Regions from separate parts of the Paenibacillus sp. sg306046 genome, predicted to be linked through region 1. Evidence: riboswitches for the same ligand, from Rfam matches in the RefSeq annotation. Region 1 holds a riboswitch; the other holds the start of a gene.
The links. A riboswitch is a leader RNA that binds a small molecule or an ion and turns the genes downstream of it on or off. The one in region 1 is predicted to bind ZMP and ZTP.
Positions count from the first base shown of each region.

Region 2: it holds a riboswitch for ZMP and ZTP, as region 1 does, so the genes downstream of both, AC6ROY_RS12165 (DJ-1/PfpI family protein) here and rpiB (ribose 5-phosphate isomerase B) in region 1, are expected to answer to the same signal.

Region 1 covers NZ_JCAMRT010000013.1:149,789-154,207, reverse strand. The annotation lists gene AC6ROY_RS15130 (manganese efflux pump) at 1-572, shown strand, start outside; gene AC6ROY_RS15125 (low molecular weight protein arginine phosphatase) at 823-1,407, shown strand; ZMP/ZTP riboswitch at 1,619-1,699, shown strand; gene rpiB (ribose 5-phosphate isomerase B) at 1,807-2,265, shown strand; gene AC6ROY_RS15115 (TIGR01440 family protein) at 2,305-2,925, shown strand; gene glyA (serine hydroxymethyltransferase) at 2,997-4,244, shown strand.
Region 2 covers NZ_JCAMRT010000010.1:35,598-40,016, forward strand. The annotation lists gene AC6ROY_RS12160 (MFS transporter) at 17-1,192, shown strand; ZMP/ZTP riboswitch at 1,425-1,504, shown strand; gene AC6ROY_RS12165 (DJ-1/PfpI family protein) at 1,551-2,171, shown strand; gene AC6ROY_RS12170 (DEAD/DEAH box helicase) at 2,617-4,419, shown strand, end outside.

The DNA.
Region 1 (4,419 bases):
TGAGTGTGGCGGTGGCGGCGTCGATGGCGTGGGGGCAAATCATCTCGATCGGCCTGCTGGCCCTGGCCCTCGGCCTGGACGCCTTATCGCTTGGATTAGGCATCGGCATGCGGGGAATTCGCAAGCTTGATATGGTGAAGGTCAGTCTGATCATTGCTCTCTTTCATGTGATCATGCCACTGGCGGGAATGTGGATGGGCGGATATATCAGCTTGATGCTGGGCAAGGTAGCGACGGTTTGCGGGGGGTTGCTGCTGCTGCTGCTTGGCGGCCATATGGTCGTGAACACGCTGCGTAAAGAGGAGTCGTCGGGCAGCTACAGTCCGCATACGCTATGGGGAATGCTGCTGTTTGCGTTCAGCGTGAGTGTGGATTCCTTCTCCGTCGGGGTGTCGCTTGGCATGTTTGCCGGCGACGTATGGCTGACCGTCCTGATGTTCGGGGCGGCGGGCGGCTTGATGTCTGTGTTAGGCTTATCGCTGGGACGGCATGTCGGGAGCTGGATCGGCGATTATGGCGAGGCGCTTGGCGGCGTCATTTTGGTCGGCTTTGGGCTGCATTTTGTGCTGTAAAGTCCTGCGAGGCTTATTTCGACGCCACGGAGGTTAAGTTGCAGCGGTGATGGAAGCAGGGAGGGGAAGAAGCTGGAGCATGATTCGGAATTTCCCGCCAGCTTGATTCAGACCCCGAGCTTGTCTGGTTTGCCAAGGCGGCGACCGTAAGCCTATATCGCTTATGCCCCGGATTGAGGTACAATAAATTTCATACGATACTATGGGTAACGATAGGGCAAGGTGAATGTCCAGAAAGCGGGGAGAGAGTATGAAACGGATTTTGTTCGTATGTACAGGCAATACATGCCGCAGCCCTATGGCTGAAGGGCTGATGCGCCAAATTGCTGGCCGCCATGGGCTGCAGGATGTCGAGGTGCGCTCGGCCGGTGTCGCTGCATATGAGGGAGCACCGATCTCTGACCATGCTGCGACTGTCCTGAAAGCAAAGGGCGCAGACTGTACGTTCGGCTCGACGCCGTTGTCGCAGCTGCAGATCGAATGGGCAGACCTTGTGCTGACGATGACCTCCAGTCATAAACGCCATACGATTCAGCTGTATCCGGCTGCCGTGGACAAGGTGTTCACGTTGAAGGAATACGTCAACGCCGATCCGCAAGGCGCGCAGCGTCTGGCTGAGCTGGAAAGCTTGCTGAGCGAGCTGCAGCTCAAGCAGGCGCTGGGAACGCCGATTACCAGTGAGGAGCGCGGGCGGGTTTCGGCCCTGCAGCTGGAGCAAAGCTCGCCCGATATCGCTGACCCGTTCGGCGGCTCCATCAGGCAGTACCAAAGCTGCGCCGACGAGATCGAGCAGAGCCTTGAGCTGCTCGCAGCCAAGCTGCGGCGGGAAGGTTGAAGAAAAGCGAAGCTGCGGCGGCTAACCGTTCCGGCGAATGAGTCCGCTCAGCGAGTGCGATTGGCAGCGCTGGCCGCTGCAGACGGAGGCTTGACGCGGAGCCGGGATCGTCATTTTCTGCCTAGCCCTTGCCCCGAAATGCTCATCTTGGGGGGCTGGAAACTTGGGCTTTACACGTCTGTCGGAATCGGATATGATGAGCTTAATGAACAAGACCCGGTGTAACTGGCGACAAGTGGAACCAACCACAATGGAGCATCGGGACATACGGCCGGTCGCCTGGGCAAAGAGCAGCATTCGCAGTAACATTGAGCGAATGTCATGCTCTTTTTTCGTTTTTTGCCGTCGAGGTTTTAGGTTATAATGAAATCGACAAGCGCGAGGAGGCGAAAGAAATTTATGAAAATTGCAATGGGTGCAGATCATGCGGGATATCGGCTGAAGGACGAGCTTAAGCCGTTTATCGAATCGCTTGGTCATGAGGTTGTAGATTATGGCTGTAGCTGCGGCGACTCGGTGGACTATCCCGACTATGCCCTTCAGGTATGCGAGGAAGTTGTGTCCGGCGGAGCGGACAAAGGTATTTTGATCTGCGGAACGGGCATCGGCATGACGATTGCCGCCAACAAAGTGCCGGGCATTCGCTGTGCGCTCGTTCATGATTTATTTTCGGCCAAGGCAACACGCGAGCATAACGATTCGAATGTGCTGTCGCTGGGCGAACGTGTCGTTGGCCCTGGGGTTGCGCAGGAAATCGTGAAAATTTGGCTGGAAACGCCGTTTTCGAACGGAGAACGCCACCAGAACCGGGTAGGGAAAGTGAAGGCATTGGAACATAAATACGCGGTTCAGCCATAAAAGGACATTGAGCGGTCACGGTGAAAAGGAGAGCTTGCGATGGAATCAGTCCCCTTGACAGATTCGCCTGACCGTCCTGTGCGGACGGAGGAAGCGAAGAACATCCGTGAGCGGGCCGAGACGGCGCTGCGTGAGCTGGTCGCGGCTGGCCGGCTGCAGCCGGGCCAGCTGCTTGTGATCGGCACAAGCACAAGCGAAGTGCTGGGCCGCCACATCGGCACCTCCGGCAGCGAAACGGTGGCGCGCAGCTTGTATGCCGCCGTGGAAGCGGTGCGCCGCGAGGTTGACTTTTTTCCGGTATTTCAATGCTGCGAGCATTTGAACCGGGCGCTTGTGCTAGAGCGGGAAGCGATGCTGCGTTACGGGCTGGAGCAGGTCAGCGTTGTGCCGGTTCCCAAGGCGGGAGGCTCGATGGCTGCCTATGCGTTCCGGCAGCTGCCGGATGCGGTTGTTGTCGAGACGGTGCAGGCGCATGCCGGACTTGATATCGGAGGCACGCTGATCGGCATGCATCTGAAGCGCGTGGCCGTACCGTTTAAGACGTCGGTTCGCCAGATCGGCGAAGCTCATGTACAGGCCGCATTTACCCGGCCCAAGCTGATCGGCGGAGTCCGGGCGGTGTACGAGCTGGAGCAGCAGCCGTCAGGCCAGTGTGACTAATTAAGTAGCACGACAAGCGATCAACAGGCTTTTTACTTATAAATCAGTTAACTTACGGGAGGAATTTAACCATGGACTTTTTGCGTAACCAAGATCCGAAAATTGTAGAAGCGATGAATCTGGAGCTGGGCCGCCAGCGGAACAATATTGAGCTGATCGCTTCCGAAAACTTCGTAAGCCAGGCTGTACTGGAAGCGATGGGAACTGTACTGACGAACAAATACGCGGAAGGCTATCCGGGCCGCCGCTACTACGGTGGCTGTGAGCATGTCGATATCGTGGAAGACATCGCGCGCGACCGTGCGAAGGAGCTGTTCGGCGCTGAACATGCCAACGTGCAGCCGCACTCCGGCGCTCAGGCGAACATGGCCGTTTATTTGGCCGCGCTGAACCCTGGCGACACCGTGCTCGGGATGAACCTGGCTCACGGCGGACACTTGTCCCATGGTAGCCCGGTGAATGCGTCCGGTATTTTGTACAACTTCGTTGCTTATGGCGTCACGGAAAATGAAGGCGTCATTGATTACGAGGACCTGCGTAAAGCGGCATTCAAGCATAGACCTCGTCTGATCGTTGCCGGCGCGAGCGCTTATTCCCGGACGATTGACTTTGAAGCGATCGGCAAAATTGCCAACGACGTTGGCGCGCTGTTTATGGTCGATATGGCGCATATCGCCGGTCTGGTTGCGGCTGGCCTGCATCCGAACCCGGTTCCGCACGCGCACTTCGTAACAACGACAACCCATAAGACGCTGCGCGGTCCGCGCGGCGGGATGATTTTGTGCCGCAAGCCATGGGCCGCTGCGATCGACAAGGCGGTATTCCCGGGTACCCAAGGCGGACCGCTCATGCACATTATTGCGGCCAAGGCGGTTGCATTCGGCGAGGCGCTTCAGCCTGAATTTAAAATCTATGCGCAAAACGTCGTAAACAACGCAAAAGCGCTTGCTGAAGGCTTACGTGCGGAAGGCATCAACCTTGTATCCGGCGGCACGGACAACCATCTGATGCTGATCGACCTTCGCAGCCTGAACATTACGGGTAAAGAAGCTGAGCATCTGCTGGATGAAGTCGGCGTTACGGTCAACAAAAACGCAATTCCGTTTGACCCGGCCAAGCCGATGGTTACCAGTGGAATTCGCGTCGGCACACCGGCGGCGACCGCTCGCGGCATGAACGAGGAAGCGATGAAAACAATCGCGCAAATTATCGCGCTGACGCTGAAAAATCCGAAGGATGAAGCAGTGCTTGAAAAAGTACGCGGTATGGTGAAGGACCTGACTTCGCAATTCCCGCTTTACCCGGGTCTTGGTTACTAATCGCCGATTCGCTTAAAGGCAAAGCCAGACGCCTCCATTCCACTTTAAGTGGGGTGGGGGCGTTTTTTGTGTAGCTGTACTTTGTCAGGATGAGCTGCTCTGGGTCCGGGCGGTTATTTTTAGAGCGTATGGGATATGTCGAGTCAGTTGTGGTATAATAGAAAAGATTTGGCGT
Region 2 (4,419 bases), on a different contig from region 1:
GGCAAACGGACAAGCGATGCCGGTGGCGAAGAAAGACAAATTTCCAATTGCACTGCTGTCATTGACCGCCGGGGCGTTTGCCATCGGGATGACAGAGTTTGTGATCATGGGGCTATTGCCCAATGTCGCACAGGACCTGCAGGTAAGTATTCCGCAAGCGGGACAGCTTATTACAGGCTATGCGCTGGGGGTGGCGATCGGCGCGCCGGTGCTGGCGCTGGCGACCTCCCGAATGCCGCAGAAGCTGCTGCTGTGCATTCTGATGGTGCTGTTTATTATCGGCAATCTGGTTGCGGTTATCGCGCCGAGCTATATGGTGCTGATGGCGTCGCGGTTATTTACTTCGCTGGCGCACGGCACGTTTTTTGGCGTAGGATCGGTCATCGCCGCCAATCTCGTCGCTCCGAACCGCCGGGCTGCGGCTGTGTCCGTGATGATGGCCGGGCTGACGATCGCCAATGTCATTGGAGTTCCGTTCGGCACGTGGATCGGCCAGCAGATGGGCTGGCGCGCATCCTTTGCGGCCGTCGCCGTGATGGGTGTCATTACGCTGCTCGGCATCATCGCGCTTGTGCCGAAAATTCCGCTGGACGCCTCCTCCTCCAGCCCGATCCGGCAGCTGCGGGCGCTCGCTCAGCCCAAGCTGCTGATCATGCTGCTGGCTGGCGCGGTCGGGTGCAGCAGCTTGTTTGCGGTATTTACGTATATTGCGCCACTGCTGCAGCAGGTAACCGGCATGGCCGAGCAGCACGTGACCTGGGTGCTGGTCCTGTTTGGCATCGGCGTCACGATCGGCAATTTGCTGGGAGGGAAGCTGGCCGACTGGAAGCTGATGCCGACGCTGATCGGCGGTTTTCTGCTGTTGGCGTTGACGCTGATTTTGCTCGGAGCGATCGCTCACCTGACGCTGTTTGTCGTCGTGACGGTTTTCATCTGGGGCATCGTGTCCTTCGCGGTGCTGCCAGGCTTGCAGCTGCGTATTATGACGCTGGCCAAGGATGCGCCGGCTCTGGCGTCTACGTCGACCCACTCCGCCTTAAATGTGGGCAACGCCGGAGGAGCATTTCTCGGCGGGGCGGTCATCACGCACGCAGGCCTTGCGTATTTGCCATGGGCCGGGGCGCTGCTTTCACTGGTCGGCTTGCTGATCGCCGTGGCGATATACCGCTCGGATAAGCGGAATGGGACGTAGTCCGTCGGTTGTCTAAGGAGTTCGCTTTAAAAATAAAGACCTCAAGCTCCACATGACGTGGAATTGAGGTCTTTATTTAACTATGACGATTGGATGGAAGCAGGTGTCAGAAGAACATAAAGTCCTAGACTGATAGTTAAAGTGTTAGACTGAACGGAATTCAGCGAACGGGCGGGATAACGCAACAAACGCTTGATTTATATTGAATTTTCAGATTATAATGAAGTAAATATTCGGTATGTGCGACTGGCGTAAACGTGGAGAACCACGAGGGAGCACATATTTCATAGGCCGTACGCCTGGGCAAAGTATTTGGTCTTAGACCGAATGCTTTTATTTAATTTTGGGAGCTGATGATATGGAACAGGTGCGGCAAGCAAGACATGTAGCGGTATTAATTTTTGAACAGGTTGAACCTTTGGATTTTGCAGGACCATTTGAAGTTTTTATTGCTGGAAGTAATCGAGGACAAGACTTCAAAGTTTACACTGTGGCGGAAAAAGACAGTCCGATCGAAGCATTGGGAGGTCTAAGCATTAATCCGGCTTATACGATCGCTAACTGTCCTAAGCCTGATGTATTGGTGATTCCTGGAGGTTGGGGTTCAAGAAAGGAAATGAACAATGAAACAATTACGAGCTGGATTCGAGAAATATCCAATGATGTAGAAATTATCCTGTCCGTCTGTACTGGAGCCTTAATTTTAGCAAAGGCCAAATTATTAGATGGTTTAAAAGTAACAACAAATCGTTTGGCTATGAATGAATTAAGGGATGTTGTACCTGCTTCTACTGAAATAGTTGAAGAAGCTCGCTACGTTGATAATGGGAAAATTGTATTATCCGCTGGAGTTTCCGCTGGCATGGATGCTGCGTTGTATGTTGTAGAAAAATTACTCGGCGAAGATAGAGCCATAAAAACTAAAAATATTATGGAGTATGATTGGAAAAGAGATTCAACTAACGGGGACGTTAGTTGAATAGCCAGCGACAGTCTAGGACTTTATTTTCTCGTCCTTAGCTGTCGCTGTTTCAATTTCCGGAGTCATTCTAAAACTTATTATATGGAATGTAACAATTTGACGATTCGAAAAGCCGCGTGGAAGTCCAGTCCACTACATCTATTTCCTGCTGACAACAGGGGGACTTTGTTTGTTTTTTCGTCCAATGCTGCTGAAGACGGGAGACATTCCGCCTGGTTGGGCGGTCGGTCGCTGCGGTCGCTGGCAGTGGCGGCTCCGGATATGCTATGTTTAGCGGTAAAGGGACACAGTCGGAGCAGGAGGGATTCGCATGGCAGACGTTCAACCGGAGCATGTCCGGTTCCATCGGGTATTGTGGAGCTGGTTCGGCAAGCGGTTCGGGGAGCCGACCGAGGTGCAGCGCGAAGCGTGGGGCCGCATTCAAACCGGTGCGCATACGCTGATTTCGTCTCCGACGGGCTCGGGCAAGACGCTGGCCGCGCTGCTGCCTGGTCTGGATCAGGTGCTGCGCAGCAAGCAGCAGCTTGGGGAAGCCTATGCGCCCGGCGTGCGAACGCTGGTGGTGACGCCGCTCAAGGCGCTGAATCATGATATTCATGAGCATTTGCTTCTGTTTATTGAGGAAATTCAGGCTGAGCTGGCGGCCAGCGGGGCAGGGAACGGGAGCGCGATTACGGTCGCCGTCCGGACCGGAGACACGAAGCAGAGCACTCGCGCCTCCATGCTGCGGACGCCTCCCGATCTGCTGGTGACGACGCCGGAGTCTTTGTATTTGCTGCTGACCTCGCCGCGGGCGCGCGACATGCTCCGGACGGTGCAGCAGGTCATCGTCGATGAAATTCACGATCTCGCTGCGGACAAACGCGGCGTCCACCTGTCGCTGACGCTGGAGCGGCTGCAGCACTTGTGCGCCGGACCCATCCAGCGCATCGGCGTATCGGCGACGCAAAAGCCGATCGAGCGAATCGCCCGCTACTTGGGCGGCTGGGACGGCGAGCAGCCGCGTGGGGTGGCGATTGTCCAGAGCCAGGCGGACAAGCGTTACGCGCTGCAGGTGACGGTGCCGGAGCGGGTGCTGCCCGGCGCAGATAAGGAGGCAATCTGGACGCCGCTTGTTCAGCGGCTGCTGCAGCTGATGGAAGGGGCCCGGACGGCGCTGATCTTCGCCAACAGCCGCCGGATGTGCGAACGGCTGACGCTGCGGCTGAACGATCATGTCGGCTATGAAATGGCCCGAAGCCATCACGGGAGCGTCGCCAAGGAAAAGCGGCTGGAGGTGGAGCGGCAGCTGAAGGCGGGCGAGCTGCGCTGCCTTGTCGCCACATCGTCGCTGGAGCTAGGCATTGATGTCGGTCATGTCGAGCTGGCGCTTCAGATTGATTCGCCGTTCAGCGCTGCGGCAGGCATTCAGCGGATTGGCCGGGCCGGGCACAGCGTCGGCGGCGTGAGCCGGGGCGTGCTCGTTGCGCGCAGCCGCAGCCTTCTGCCGGAGCTGGCCGTGCTGGCCCGGCGAATTGCGGCACGCGACATCGAAGCGATCCGCGTGCCGCGGGGCGGCCTGGACGTGCTGGCGCAGCAGGTCGTCGCCCTCGTGTCGCTTGGCGATGACTGGGATGTGAACGCTCTGGAGCGGCTGCTGGCGGGCAGTGACAGCTTCCGCGACATTTCCCGCGACAGGCTGCTTGCGCTGCTGGAGCTGCTGGCGGGTTTTTACCCGTTCGCGCGCCCGCTGATTACGTGGGACCGCGACACAGGCCGTCTCGGCCGTCTGGCCGCTGCGCCGATGGCGGCGCTGGTCGGCGCGGGCACGATCCCGCAAAGCACGGCGTATCCCGTGCATCACAGCGAAACCGGACTTCATCTCGGCGAGCTGGATGAAGAATATATTCAGGAATCGTCCGTCGGGGACGTATTCCAGCTGGGGACCGCGTCGTGGCGCATTGTCCGCATCCGGCCGGAGCGTATTTATGTCCGCGAGGCGGAAAACCGCTACAGCGAAATTCCGTTCTGGCGCGGTGAAACGGGAGGCAGGTCGTTTGAGCTGGGCGAGCAGACCGGCGCTCTGTGGCGGGAGCTGCGGGCGCGGCTGCAGACCGGACCGGCGCAGGAGGCTCGGTCGTCGGCATCTGTGACGCCGAGCGGGCAGAGCGAGTTGCCTGGCCGTACGGCACAGGACGCGCAGACGCAGGAATGGCTGATGGCCGACTATTATATGGACGCCGAAGCCGCTGCGAGCTTGATCGGG